DNA from 2 places in the Vibrio glycogenivorans genome. Region 2 is predicted to be linked to the other one. Evidence: predicted binding sites of a transcription regulator. Region 2 holds the regulator's gene; the other holds the start of a gene.
What was found. The regulator PurR, encoded in region 2, represses purine synthesis genes. The targets are predictions, from matches to a motif close to TNANGNAAACGTTTNCNTNA.

Region 1 (7,304 bases), on a different contig from region 2:
GAGGTTACTTGGGTATAAAAGTGAAGCTTTATCACTGTCTCCTAAGTCAAGCTGTTGTAAATTATGAACCCAGTCAAATACAAGTTGTTGAAAAATAGTGTATTGTTTACGGCGTAAGCGATGATTTTCATCAAATGACACTTTTGCCAATAAAAGCCATAAATTCTGCCATGAATAATATAGTTAAGTCTTTGTGCTGATTTTATGTCTTTTGGCTACTAATGATGTCATTAAAATTTAATTCAGCAGCATTATCTGCTGTCATGTTTTGATGTTAATTGCCTGTAGCGCAGTAAAAAGTTGGCGAAAATCATAAGGTTGGCTTACACTTTCGTAAGTTTGGTCTGTAGGTCTTTGAAAGACTAAACAAAAGTTTGGTGCTGCAAGCGCAGCGAAGATGAAATTAGCTTTGAGGGAAGTTTTATGGCGCTCACTAAAGCCGATTTGGCAGAGAATTTGTTCGAAAAACTGGATTACAGTAAACGGGACGCCAAGGAAACGGTTGAAGTTTTTTTTGAAGAAATTCGTAAAGCTCTAGAGAATGGCGAGCAAGTGAAACTGTCGGGGTTTGGTAACTTTGATCTCAGGGATAAGAATGAACGCCCGGGTCGCAATCCAAAAACCGGCGAAGACATCCCAATCTCAGCTCGACGTGTGGTGACGTTCCGTCCGGGACAGAAGCTCAAGTCTCGAGTAGAGAGTTTAAAGGTTGATGGATAAACCCTCTTGAACAAAAAAGCGATCGTAAGGTCGCTTTTTTGTTTTCTGTCTGTGCACCCTTCTATTCCCATCCCAAGCGTTCCCTCGTATGATGGCGACACAAAGTCACCTACAGGGAAATATAATGAAAGATGCCGAGTTTTGGCACAATAAATGGGCCTCAAATTCCGTTGGATTCCACCTGGCTGATGTCAATCCACTTCTGATCAAACACTGGGACGCTCTCAAGCCTTTACGCTCACAAAAGGTGTTGGTTCCCTTATGTGGTAAAAGCGAAGATTTGGTTTGGCTTGCCGAGCGTCATGATGACGTTCAAGGGGTGGAATTAAGCCAAATTGCGGTTAGAGCGTTTTTCTCGGAGCACTTTTATACGCCATTGGTCACCAAGGTATCGGGTCAACATGAGCTGTATCAGTTCGACGAACTCTCAATTTATACAGGCGATGTGTTTACCGCGCCGCTGGAAAAGGTCTCGCTGATTTATGATCGCGCCGCTTTGATTGCACTGCCTCACGAGATGAGAGCCGACTACGCGCAAAGGCTAGACTCACTGCTTGAGCCGGGCGGTCAGATTTTGCTGGTCACGTTAGAGTACCAGCAAGATGAAATGCAAGGCCCACCGTTTAGCGTCCTTGAGCAGGAGATTACCCAGCTGTTTACTGGTTACAACGTCACTCGATTGGCGACAGATGTGGCTGATGAGTCTCATCCAAAGCGTGCTGAGCGTGGTTTGAGCTATTTTGCTGAGAGTGTATTCGCCTTACAGAAAGGGGGCGAGGTGCGGGGACGGGCGTAGCCCTGCGGGGTTCGAGGATTGCTGAGTGCGCTGTAATTGAATCTATTATTTATATAAAAAGGAGCCCTCAGGTTTGAGGGCTCCTTTTTTTAGTGCTAGGACAAGATACTAATTAGTATACGATCTTGATGCGCTTGGTTGCGGCTACCGCGTCGTCGATGGCGGTTTGTACGTTGTCGCGTCTGGCGACGACGACACCTAGGCGGCGGCGGCCGTTGATGTCTGGCTTGCCGAATAGGCGCACTTGAGTTTGTGGCTCGCGCACAGCGTCAGCTAGGCCGTCAAACTGAATATTTTCTGATTGACCTTGACCAAGGATGACCGCAGATGCCGCAGGGCCGTACTGGGTGATCGCGGCAATTGGCTGCTCAGTAAAGGCGCGCACGTGCAGTGCAAACTCAGACAGGTCTTGTGAGATCAGCGTCACTAGGCCGGTATCGTGTGGGCGAGGGGAAACCTCGTTGAAGATAACCTTGTCACCTTTAACGAACAGCTCAACACCAAAGATGCCATAGCCACCAAGTGCATTGACGATCTGCTCTGCAGTGTATTCGGCCGCTTTGCGCGCGGTCTCTGACATCGCTTGAGGCTGCCATGACTCGCGGTAGTCGCCATCTTCTTGACGGTGGCCGATAGGTGCGCAGAAATGCACACCATCAACGGCGCGCACGGTCAGGAGCGTGATCTCGTAGTCAAAGTCGATAAAGCCCTCAACGATAACGCGACCAGCGCCAGTACGACCGCCCTCTTGGGCGTATTCCCATGCCGATTCAATATCTGCCTGAGTCTTGATAACGCTTTGGCCTTTGCCCGATGAGCTCATGACTGGCTTACACACACAAGGTACGCCAACCGCTTCGACAGCAGCAACGAAACTGTCGTAATCGTCAGCAAACTGATACGGAGAGGTGACTAGCTCAAGCTCTTCCGCTGCTAGGCGACGAATGCCCTCGCGGTTCATAGTCAGCTGGGTCGCCTTGGCACTTGGGACAACGTTGAGGCCCTTTTGCTCAAGCTCTACCAGTTTGTCGGTCGCGATCGCTTCAATTTCTGGTACTACGTAATCCGGTTGCTCTTGATTGATTAATGCCTCCAACGCATCACCATCGAGCATATCAATTGCATAGCTTCGATGGGCAACTTGCATTGCCGGCGCGTCTTCATAGCGATCGCAGGCGATCACCTCAAAGCCAAGTCGCTGACATTCGATTGCGACCTCTTTACCTAGCTCACCTGAGCCGAGTAGTAACACTTTTGTTGCATTTTTCGCAGTAGCAGTACCAAACATAGACAATCCTCTTAGTGCTTGGGCGAAGTTGGAAATTTCGCAGCGGATCATACTGTATCCACGCGCAAAAGCAATCGTTTGCGTTCAGTGCTGTTCTAAATGGCGGTTAATCCACCGATGAGAAAGAAACACTGAAGATTCATTGATCTAACCACTAGTAATTGATGTGCTATTTAGGACAAAATACCAATTACCGCCGTTTACCCCCAAATGGGTAGACCACTTTTGTTAAGGAACCTTTAAATGGAATTACAGTCGTTATGAAACTGTCACCAAAATTTATTATTCCTCTCGTGATCCCTCTTGTTATTTTGTTGTTGCCAACCAGTGCGTTTCCATTTGAAGGCATGACGATTATTCAACAGCGCGTGATTGCTATCTTTTTACTTGCTGCCCTGTGTTGGGTATTTGAGCCTATCCCGATTTACGCCACCTCGGTGGTGATCATTGTGCTTGAGCTACTGCTCCTTTCTGACAAAGGGATACTCTGGGCACGCAGTGGCTTAGGCGAGCCAGGTTTTGGTGAGCTAATTGCCCATCAAGACTTGATGGCGACCTTTGCTAGTCCGATTATCATGCTGTTTTTGGGTGGTTTTTTCCTTGCGATGGCGGCCACCAAGTACCGACTTGATGTCAACTTGGCCAGGGTCATGCTCAAGCCATTTGGCAATCAACCTAAGTACGTAATGCTCGGTCTTATGCTGATCACCGGCGTGTTCTCGATGTTTATGTCCAACACGGCGACCACGGCGATGATGCTTTCGATCCTTGCACCAGTGATTGCGGTGTTTAAGGCCGAAGACCGAGGTCGTATTGCGCTTGCGCTGTGTATTCCTGTTGCTGCCAACATTGGTGGTATCGGTACACCTATCGGCACCCCGCCAAATGCGATAGCGCTCAAATATTTAGTCGATGAGTACACAATTACCTTCGGTGAGTGGATGGCATTCGGCATTCCATTTGTTATCGTGATGATGGCAATCGCTTGGGTGGTGATGTGTAAGTTGTACCCATCAGATCAAGAGACGGTCAAACTGGATATTAAAGGTAAGTTTCTTAAGACGCCAAAAGCGATGATCGTGTATTTCACTTTTGGTCTGACTATCTTGTTGTGGCTGATGGGCTCTGCTCACGGGATGAACTCGTACACCGTCGCGTTAATTCCAGTAGCGGTGTTCTCAATGACCGGCATTATCAATAAAGAAGACCTTAAGGGCATTTCTTGGGATGTGTTGTGGTTGGTATCAGGTGGCATCGCGCTTGGTCTAGCGCTTGATCGCACTGGCTTGGCGGAACTGGTGGTAAACACCATTCCATTTGGCAGCTTGTCGCCTTATGCGGTCTTGCTGGGTGCCGCGGCGCTGTGTTTGCTGATGGCGAACTTTATGTCGCACACCGCAACGGCAAACTTGCTGATGCCAATTATGGCGGCGCTCGGTATGTCGATGGAAGGGCTACTGCCGCTTGGCGGTATTATGACTCTTATCCTTGTGGTGACTTTTGCCGCATCGCTGGGTATGTCACTGCCGATCAGTACGCCACCGAATGCACTGGCTCACGCCACGGGTTTTGTCAATACCAAGCAGATGGCACGCGTGGGTGTGATCTTGGGTTTGATTGGTGTCGCGCTTAGTTTCGTGATGGTTTGGATCCTGAATATTGTCGGCTTTATTCAGTAGTTCCGCTCAATCGTTCTATCAGGGAGGTAGGATGGAATCTCTATATGTAATTTGTGTTGATGATCAACGAGAAGTATTGACCGCCGTGGTTTCTGATCTCGAGCCACTCTCTTCTTGGTTACAAATCGAAGGCTGTGAGTCTGCGGACGAAGCCCTCGACCTTATTGAGGAACTGGACGCTGAGGGTCAGCATATTGCTTTGGTGATCTCAGACCATATGATGCCGGATAAAACCGGGGTTGAGCTGCTCAAAGATATCCATGAAGATGGTCGTTATCCGAACACCAAGAAAGTCCTCTTGACTGGTCAAGCAACGCATGGTGATACGATTGAGGCAATCAACCAAGCCGGTGTTCAGCACTATTTCGAGAAGCCTTGGCAGGCTAAGGAGCTGATTGAGACCGTTCGTGTCTTGGTCACCCGCTTTGTGTTTGATAATAAGCTTGATCACCTTGCCTATGTCGATTATCTCGATCCGCAGACGGTATTTGAGCGACTTAAAATACAGTAAACGCAAAAAAGAGAGCCGGTTGGCTCTCTTTTTTTAGGTGCGGGGTTCGGGTTTCACTTCGTTCCGAGGAGCGAGGGTTTTATTGCGCGCGTAAACCACTGTGCTAAATCTACAGGGCTGCGTATTCAACCGTGATTTCTGGGTTGATGGTTTCTAGGGTGGATTGGGTTTCTGGTAGGTGGCTGATTTTGCCACTGGACAGTTCCACCAGTGCGGCGTGTTGGATATCGTCTAGCTGGTAGCCGCTGAGTAGCAATTGTGTCATTGCAACCTGAAGGGGTGGTAGGCTTGGGTTGAAGGCGGCATTCTCGGCGTATGCACCTTTAAAGATAGCGCCGTCTTTGGTTTGCAGGGCAACGCCACTTAAGTTGTTGGTGTAAGGGGAATGGCTGATATTTAGAGCTTCGATAGCACACGTAATCAGCTTGTCTGCATCCTTCAACTCATAGCCGTGTGATACTGGCGTCATCAGTCCTTCTGTTACACCAAGATCTTTTGGACCAAATGATTCGGGCAAGTAGGCCTGCAGTGACATTGGGTCACGTTGGGGCAGCTGTACAGTGAGTGACTCTGCCGTGGTCAATTCATTGAGAAATTGGCGGCAATGACCGCATGGGCTGTAGTTGATCGTGATATCACTAATACCATGCTCGCCTTTCATCCAAGCATGGCTGATGGCAGATTGCTCTGCATGAACGGTTTGCGCAAGCTGTGCGCCCGCAATCTCCATATTGGCGCCAAAATAGAGTCGACCCGAGAGTCCTTCAACAATCGCACCAACAAAGAAATTGGAGAGTGGCGCATACGAATAGGCGGCTGCAAAAGGCAGTAGGGCAAGTTTCAGCTCACTGGGCTCTAGGCCGGTTTGACGCTGCAGAGTTTGAAATTGTTGTGGCTCAATGACGCCATTGAATTGGTCTGTGCACAATAGGACAGAGAAGGCGTCTTTATAATCGCTTGGGATTTGTGACAAGGCTTGGTCAAAGCGCGATGACATATGAGTTCCTCGATGGAGTTTATGAGGTAATTTTAGATGAGTAGACGATTGTTTCCGTGATCAATATCATTTATATGCATTGCAATAATATTAAATTGCACAAAATAAGTGATGGTGATCACGGTTAGGTGTTGGGGTGGGTTACCAGTTTGTAAACCAAATGGCCAGGCTCATGATTGTTGGTGCGGTAATCGAGGTGATCACGCCGCATAGGACCAAAGATAGCGAGCTAAAAGCTGCATCCTGCGGATCTTTACCAGCACTGGTAGCGGTGCCCAAAGCATGGGAGACGCAGCCCATGGTCAATCCACGCGCTATAGGGCTGGTAATGTTCAGCATGCGATAAATCGGGTAGGCCAAAATTGCGCCGACCAGTCCAGCAACGAGCACCATAATCGCAGCAATAGCAGGCACGCCGCCTAGGAAGCTCGCGATCTCCATTGCGATTGGTGTAGTGACCGATTTGCCCATCATACTGGCCAGCAACTCAGCATCAACATCAAGCCATAGGGCAAAGATCAGGGTGGTGAGCATACTCATGACACTACCCACCGTGCAGCTAAGAAAAATGATCTGCCAGCGCCGACGGATCTCAGGCAGTTGCTCGTAAAGCGGCAGAGCCAGTGCGACCACAGCAGGCTGCAGTAGCCAAGTTACCCAAGCATTGTCGGCATAATACTCAGCGTAATCAACCTCAAGCGCTAATAACAAGGGCACCAAAACCAACACGCACACCAACAGGGGATTAAATATCGGCGAGCTTACTTTGACACAGACGCGGCGCACGACGATAAACACCGCGAGAGTGATGAGAAACCACATAGTTAGGCTTTCTCCTTAAGCAACTTGTTGATACTCCAGCTCATTGCCACCAGAACCAGAAGTGATCCAGTGACAACACTGAGCACAATCGCTAATACGTTTTCACGTAACAGCTCAAGATGAGCAATCAAGCCGACACTAATAGGCACAAACAGAAAAATCATGTGGCGGATAAATAGGCTTGCCCCCGGTTGGACCCATTTCACCGGGATGACTTTCAAGCTAAGCAGTGCGAACAAGACCAACATGCCGACAATACTGCCGGGGATGGCAATCGCCAGCAGTCGCTGCAAGCCAACACCGATTGCAAGGCAAGCGGCAATAATGGTAAACGAAATCAAGTATTCACGCAGTACTATCAAGAGTTTATTCAGTTTCACTCGCAAACGCCTTAATTGACCAACTTGGTTACGTATTGATAAACCGCTTTGAGTACGCGTATTTTGCTTTCATCAGACTCATGCTCGTGAACCAGGTTCTCGAGATTGAGC
Region 2 (7,304 bases):
GTCGTACTCGCCGGTGTTCTCGACTTTAACTTGTACCTGCAAGCTGTCTTCTTGGCCAAGTTTGTCAGACTCTAGTGCCAACTGCTTGAAGTTAGTCTCTGAGTAGGTCAAACCAAAGCCGAATGGGAACATTGGCTCTTTAGTCATGTACTTATAAGTACGTCCCTGCATTGAGTAGTCTTCATAGTCAGGCAACTGAGCGATGTTTTTCGGGAAGGTGATCGGTAGATGGCCTGATGGCGACACATCACCAAACAGAACGTCAGCAACTGCGTTACCGCCTTGCTCACCTGGGTACCAGATTTGCAAGATAGCATCAGCGTGCTCTTCGATACCCTCAAGAGAAACAGGGCTGCCGCTCGCCACTACAAGCACGAGTGGACCTTTTTTCTTCTCGATGATTTGGTTGAGGTAGTTGATCTGGTTTTGTGGCAGTTTGAGATCTTCTTTATCACCAATGTGCGCAGAAGCAATCGCATCGACCTCTTCACCCTCAAAGTCAGCGCTCAAGCCAACGACTGCGATAGTCACGTCGGCACTAGCAGCGACATTTGGCGCCCAGTTTTTCGGGTTAAGGTTGTCATTGAACGGCAGGGCACCGCTGCGGTAGTTAAGTGACGTACCGAGTGATACCGCCTCAGAAATACCGCCCAGGATGGTGACTAGATTAGGGCTGATGCCGTAGTAGTTACCCATCAACATATCTGCAGAGTTTGCGAACGGTCCAGTGACGTAAGGGACTTTGATGTCCTTAGACAGCGGTAGGATGTTGTTGTCGTTTTTCAGCAGAACAATCGACTTTTGTGCCACCTTGCGTGCTAGCTCACGGTGCTCTTCGCTGTTAATGACTGAAGGCGGGATTTGATTGTACGGGTTAACGCTTTGGTCTGCGTCAAACATACCGAGCTTAAAGCGTGTTTTGAAAAGTTGCTCAGTACGCAGGGTAATTAGCTCTTCAGATACTAAACCTTGCTCTACCGCTTCGGTTAGGTGGTGGTAGCTGTAGCCACAGTTAAGCTCAACGCCGGCATCCAGAGCAACTGCTGATGCTTCTGCTGCGGTCTCTCGGTATTTAAGCTTTTCAAAGATACCGTGGATCGCGCCACAATCGGATACAACGTGCCCGTCAAAGCCCCATTGATCTCTTAGGATGTCTTGCAGCAAGAAGTGGCTGGCGTTGGCAGGCTTGTCAAACACAGCGTTGTAGGCAGCCATGACCGTTTCGACGTTAGCATCTTTAACCAGTGCCTCAAAAGCAGGCAGGTAGGTTTCATGCAGGTCCTGCTCAGTTGGAATCGCGTTGAAGTGGTGTCTTGACGCCTCTGGGCCTGAGTGTACCGCGTAGTGTTTTGCCGTCGCTGCTGATTTTAGGTAGTTAGGATCATCACCTTGTAAGCCCTGCACAAAGGCGACACCAATTTGCGAGGTCAAGAATGGGTCTTCACCGTAAGTTTCTTGTCCTCGTCCCCAGCGTGGGTCACGGAAGATGTTGACGTTTGGTGTCCAGAAAGTCAGCCCCGCGTACTGGCTGTGGTTACCCATGGATTGAGAGATAGAAAACTTGGCTCTTGCCTCAGTAGAAATAGCGCTGGCAACCTCTTTGGCCAGTTCGGCATCAAAGGTAGCGGCAAGACCAATAGCTTGAGGGAAGATCGTGGCTTTACCATTACGCGCCACGCCATGCAGGGCTTCATTCCACCAGTTGTAAGACGGAACCTCAAGGCGAGGAATGGCCGGTGCGTCATTGAGCAGTTGGCTGACTTTTTCTTCCAATGTCATCTGTGACACAAGGATTTCAGCACGTTTTTCGATTGGCAATGTGTGATCTTGAAACGAGAGGTCAATCTCTTGAGCAGAGACACACGCGGCTCCCATCCCAACAAGGGCAATTGATTTTTGTAACTTCTTCATTAATTGGTTCCTACGACAAGTAAGTAATGGTTAACCTTAGTGATGCTTTGGTTAACAAAATACCATTAATTCATCGAGGTATATTTGTTTTTTTTCACAATTGAATTGCTATAAATAATTATTGTGAGTTCGGTCGCGAAGTGGGAGCTGGTGGGTAAGTAGAAACTGCTCTGTTAGCATTCAAGCTAATGAAAGTTATCCATAATTTGAAGTTAGATATACCCACAGATCAAAAAAGCCAGCGAGTCGCTGGCTTGAATCTAAGTAATGAATAGCTAGTTTTCTAAAGGTTTAGCAAAGCTGGTTAGCTAGGGCATCACGTTGTTGCTGTGGGATCACTGACCAGTGCGTGCCTCTAAGTGCTCCCTCTAGAGAGTAGAGCAGTTCAAGGTTAACTGGTACGGTGTGGGTTTCCTGAATCGCGCGATAAGCGTTAACAGAGCCTGCTTGTTCGAGCTCAGAAACACTGCCGATCCCCGCTTTTTTCAGCATTCTTTCCGTTGCAAGGCGCAGATTAGGTAAATCTTTAAGACGCTGCGGCTTGGCGGTTTCTTGCTTAATTTTGTCCTTTTTCGCGGCATCGAGTGCCACGGTTGCCATCTCAAGTAGACGCTGGGGATTTTCTAGGCAATCTTCGGCGAGTTGAAAATACTTGGTAACAACAGGAAAGCCTTTCTTCTCATAAACATAAGGTTCAAGGCCCTTGGCGGTAATTTCTGCATCAAGTTGACTACATTTGCGAATGTGCAAACGATTGCGCACGATAAGTGCAAACATTGCGTCATCGACAAAAACGCCAAATCCGCCAAACATTGAACGTGACTTTACGCTGCCTAACTGCTCAAACAAGCGCATTGAGTCTTTTAAAATTGGTCTATCCATGGTTTTGTAAATCTCGGTAATGAAACAACAGCCACCTAAATTCAGGCCCGAGAATTTAGCGAAACCGACCCTACACCTACTAATAACAGCTAAATGCAGTGTCCTTTCACCATCGGCAACCCCGCTACCTTTCTTCAACTACGAGAGTTTTCACTCAAGTAATTGAAGGGTAAGGCCGGAGGCTTTGCGTCCCACCCTTTCAGATGGTTTGCCCTGTGCGTGGCATAGACAAAATCATAATAAAAAGCTGGATAGGTATCACATATCCAACAACCATAATGTGACGCCGATTCCAAAAAAGACTAGCCAACTTCTGTCAATTGCACACTAAATGCAGGAATATCTAACTTTGGTACACAAATTAACCTAAATGACTGATATCTTTAACAGTTAGACGTTCCACGATTTCAGGGTGCATCTCAAAAACTCGCTTATCATGTTCCTTGTTTTTGATTCGCTCGAGGAGGATCTCGAAGGCATTCTTACCCACGCGTCGTTTTGGTTGGTGTACGGTGGTCAGTGGCGGAGAGAAGTACTCGGCCAGCTCGATATTGTCATAACCGATCACCGACATATCTTCGGGAATACGAATACCGTTTTCTTGCAAGCGACTCATAAGGCCGAGTGCCATGGTGTCATTAAAACAGAATACCGCGGTCGGCTTTTCATCCATTGCAGCGATCTTGTCCGCAGCAAGGACGGCAGTATCACACTCAAAATTGCCCTCAAGGATCCAATCCTCAACCACATTGAGGTTCGCCTCATCCATCGCGCGACGGAAGCCGCTAATACGCTCCATACACGCCGCCTTTTCAAAGTGGCCGCTAAGGCAAGCAATCTTTTGATGGCCCTTGTCGATAAGGAATTTGGTTGCGAGGTAACCGCCTTCTTCTGAGTTATCGATGATTTTGTCAGCTTGTGAGGTCTCAGGGCCCCAGTCCATGATCACTTTTGGAATGTTAGGGTGGCTGTCGAGCATCTCGTTGAGCTCTTCAGTCAGATCAGAGCACATCACCAGGATACCATCGACACGTTTCTCAGCCAGCATGCGAATATAGTCGCGCTGTTTCTCGTAGATGCCACCCGTGTTGCACAAAATTAGCGTGTAGCCCTGACGGTAACAATAGCTCTCAACACCATCGATGACCTCAGAGAAAAATAGGTTAGTGGACTGAGTGACGAGCATGCCGATGGTGCGGGTTGAGTTACACTTCAAACTACGCGCTACCGCACTAGGAGCATAGTTAAGCTCCTTAACTGCTTGGTTTACTTTTTCTTGGGTAGCTTCAGCAACGAATCGAGTCTTATTGATAACGTGCGATACCGTTGTGGTAGAGACACCTGCAAGACGTGCGACATCTTTAATAGTGGCCATTGGTGTGTTCCTTAATTGTACTTATGGTTACCGCACAGATCTCAAGCGTTCGAACGTATCATGGTGAGGGAAATGCGGTATTCGCTAAGGGGTAAATAAAAAAACCGCTTTCACGAAAGCGGCTAAAAATATCCGAACATTTTAGACTGCTATCGTTTACGGTGCAAACTTAATCGCCAGCTGGACTAACTTTCCTCACCCAATAAATATAGGCAGTCCAGCTCGAGAAAGGCGACCAGTAACTCACTCACTGCGGCATAGAACCCAAACTCGTCACGTTTTTTGCATAAAGTACGAAATTGGGGTACCCAAGTGAGCAGATGCTGGCGGATAAACTGCTCCTGCTCGGCAAAAGCCTGCTCGAGGTGGCGCTCTTGCTCAAGTTCGTTCGAGCGAATGATAAGATTGCCAAGAAAATCGAGCTCAACACCGAGATGATCTGGGGGCTCGTTTAGGCCGTGGGAAACTTGGATGTTGTGCTCAGCGAGGATTTGCTTCATCTCAAGAGCGGGCTGACCATTGAGCATATGTTCAGGATCTAGATATACCGAGGCATAAGGTAGCGCCCCTTCTTTATCAGATTTAAGGAACAAGTCACAAAAATCTGCAGCGAGTTCCAATTTAGCGTCTTCTCGGTCTTGTAGGCGATTGAGTGTATCAATAAAGTTCGCCACGGGTTGCTTTAACTGTAGGTTCTCTCCCAAGCCACTTAGAAATGCGCGAATTTCTGGGCTTTGATACTGGGCAAGATCTTTGTCGTCCAACTCTCGACTGAACAGGCTTGAGAGCCACCAGTAGATCTCCGCTCGCTTATCATTAAACGCTTTCACTTCTTCAATCACGATCAACCCCACATCTCGTTCACTATGTTGATAAGTATAACTAATTTCTAAATAGTGGCATGGAGCAATAATGAGAGTAATAGACCAGCATTTCTAAGAGGCCTGACGTAATCGATTGTTAGTATAAATAAAAATGCCGCCCGATGAGAGGGCGGCATTTTTGCTGTTTACTGACTTACTTGTTGAAGACACCAAACTGCTTAGCAGCGTAGGCGACCCGCTCTTTGGGTTTCGGGTATTCCGCGGGGAGCTCAAGATTCTCAATATGCTGCAATCGCGGCAACAATCCACTGCCGTTGGCAATCTGTATTGCTAATCCCGGGCGAGCATTGAGCTCCAGTACCATTGGTCCTTCTTCTTTATCCAGAACCATATCAGTGCCCATATAACCAAGCCCAGTCATCTCCCAGGCACTCGCAGCAAGTTCAAGCAGACGCTCCCAGTGTGGGACTTGCAGTTGACTGAGCTCTTGACCAGTGTCTGGGTGGTGCTCAACCGGTTGGTCAAACTGTACTGCGCGGACAGCGCGCCCTGTGGCGATATCAATGCCTATCCCGACGGCGCCTTGGTGCAAGTTTGCTTTGCCATCTGAAGCGGTGGTTGAACAGCGCATCATGGCCATGACAGGGTAACCTTTGAACACGATGATCCGTACATCAGGCACACCCTCAACGCTGTAGCCATCAAAGCAGTCATCGAACTTAATCAAGTTCTCCACCACGGCCACGTCGTTTTTACCACCGAGCGAGAACAGGCCAGCAAGCGTGTTACTGATATGGCGCTCAACATCCTCTTCATTGATGGTAGAGCCAGAGGGCTTGGTGTAGACGCCATCCTGGTGAGAAATAACCACTAGGATGCCCTTACCACCACTACCTTGAGCAGGTTTGATCACAAAGCCCGGCCACTCCTTGACCATGTTGTGGATTCGCTTTACATCCGCCTGGGTAGAGATGGTGCCAATCAGTTTTGGCACGGTACACCCAGCAGCTTCAGCAATGATCTTGGTCTTAAGCTTATCATCCACCAAAGGGTATTTAGAGCGATCGTTATAGCGGCCAATGTAACTGTGGTTACGTTGGTTCATGCCCATGATCCCTTTGGCGCGCAGTTTACCGGGTGAGGTTAAACGTGAAAACATCGTTTAGTCCTCCGTTAGCGGTTTGAAGCGACGCAGCTCAGTTAGACGATAGCCAGTGTAAGTACCAAGGAGCAAGATTCCGCCAAGTACAACAAACTGCAGACCGATAAAGTTAAACGTTAGGTGCTGGACATAGCTGTTGGTCATCGCCAAGTACACAAGCACAGCGGTCAATAGTGAGCCACCACCTTGGAGCATAACCTCTTTAGCGCCTTCCTCTTCCCACAGGATTGACATACGCTCAATCGTCCATGACAGGATGATCATTGGGAAGAAGGTGATTGATAAGCCCTCAGTTAGGCCGATACGGAAGGCGACAACGGTAAACACTGAGATAATCATGATTACCGTGATGATCACTGCCGAGATCCGAGCAACCAGCAGCAAGTTAAGCCGTGAAAGGTAACTACGGATTACAAGGCCAGTACCGACAATTAGTAGGAAGCCGACAATACCCGTCACAAGCTGGGTTTGAACAAACGCTACCGCAATCAGAACGGGCATAAAGGTACCCGAGGTCTTTAGACCGATGATCACGCGCAAGAACACGACAATAAGGGCGCCAATCGGGATCAGCATGATGGTCTTGAACATTGCCTGCTCTTCCAGCGGAAGGCTGTGAATCGAGAGGTTTAGCAGGCCATCGGCGTCGACTTTATTGTTGGTTGCCGTCTGAGCTGAGACCTCTTGGGCAATCATAGAGAACAGGACTTGGCTGTTACTGCCACCAATCAGATCCAGAAGCGAGACATTCGATTCGTCCCAAATCAGAATATTTGGCGCCATTCCTTGAACGCCAGACTGTGGGTTAAACAGCTGCCACTGCTTGCCATCCCAAACCTGGTTCATTGGCTGAATACTTTGACGGCGGCGGCCGTCTTCAAGCTCAATCACACCGGCAATTTTGCTCGGCACACCGGCATAAGCGAGGATCTTATCAACCGCTTCGACTTTAGGCATGTCGTTGAGGATCAGTGCGGCGTTTTGACTGTCACTGTCGTTAAGCGACTTAATCAATTCACGAGTAAAGGTAATGTCGTCTGCAGAGCGCTGTTTGGAACGGTCGATCAAAGCTAGTGCAGCGGCTTCAACAGGACCGCTGAAGGTTGGTTTGCCACGCTCACCTTGCGGTGGAATAGGCTCGACATCGGCA

Region 1: purT (formate-dependent phosphoribosylglycinamide formyltransferase) is a predicted target of PurR. The motif match lies at 2,871-2,890, and genes of this name have one in related genera.

What each region holds. Positions count from the first base shown of each region.
Region 1 covers NZ_JBPVIS010000002.1:4,621-11,924, reverse strand. The annotation lists gene ihfA (integration host factor subunit alpha) at 424-720, shown strand; gene ACSTTG_RS04690 (thiopurine S-methyltransferase) at 845-1,516, shown strand; gene purT (formate-dependent phosphoribosylglycinamide formyltransferase) at 1,629-2,804, opposite strand; gene ACSTTG_RS04680 (SLC13 family permease) at 3,065-4,483, shown strand; gene ACSTTG_RS04675 (response regulator) at 4,515-4,994, shown strand; gene cdd (cytidine deaminase) at 5,104-5,991, opposite strand; gene ACSTTG_RS04665 (LrgB family protein) at 6,133-6,813, opposite strand; gene ACSTTG_RS04660 (CidA/LrgA family protein) at 6,816-7,187, opposite strand; gene sbcB (exodeoxyribonuclease I) at 7,205-7,304, opposite strand, start outside.
Region 2 covers NZ_JBPVIS010000004.1:178,722-186,025, reverse strand. The annotation lists gene ACSTTG_RS11560 (glycoside hydrolase family 3 C-terminal domain-containing protein) at 1-1,911, opposite strand, end outside; gene ACSTTG_RS11555 (TfoX/Sxy family DNA transformation protein) at 2,203-2,793, opposite strand; cyclic di-GMP riboswitch class I at 2,905-3,016, opposite strand; gene purR (HTH-type transcriptional repressor PurR) at 3,155-4,168, opposite strand; gene torD (molecular chaperone TorD) at 4,354-5,007, opposite strand; gene ACSTTG_RS11540 (alpha-L-glutamate ligase-like protein) at 5,186-6,151, opposite strand; gene ACSTTG_RS11535 (inactive transglutaminase family protein) at 6,155-7,304, opposite strand, start outside.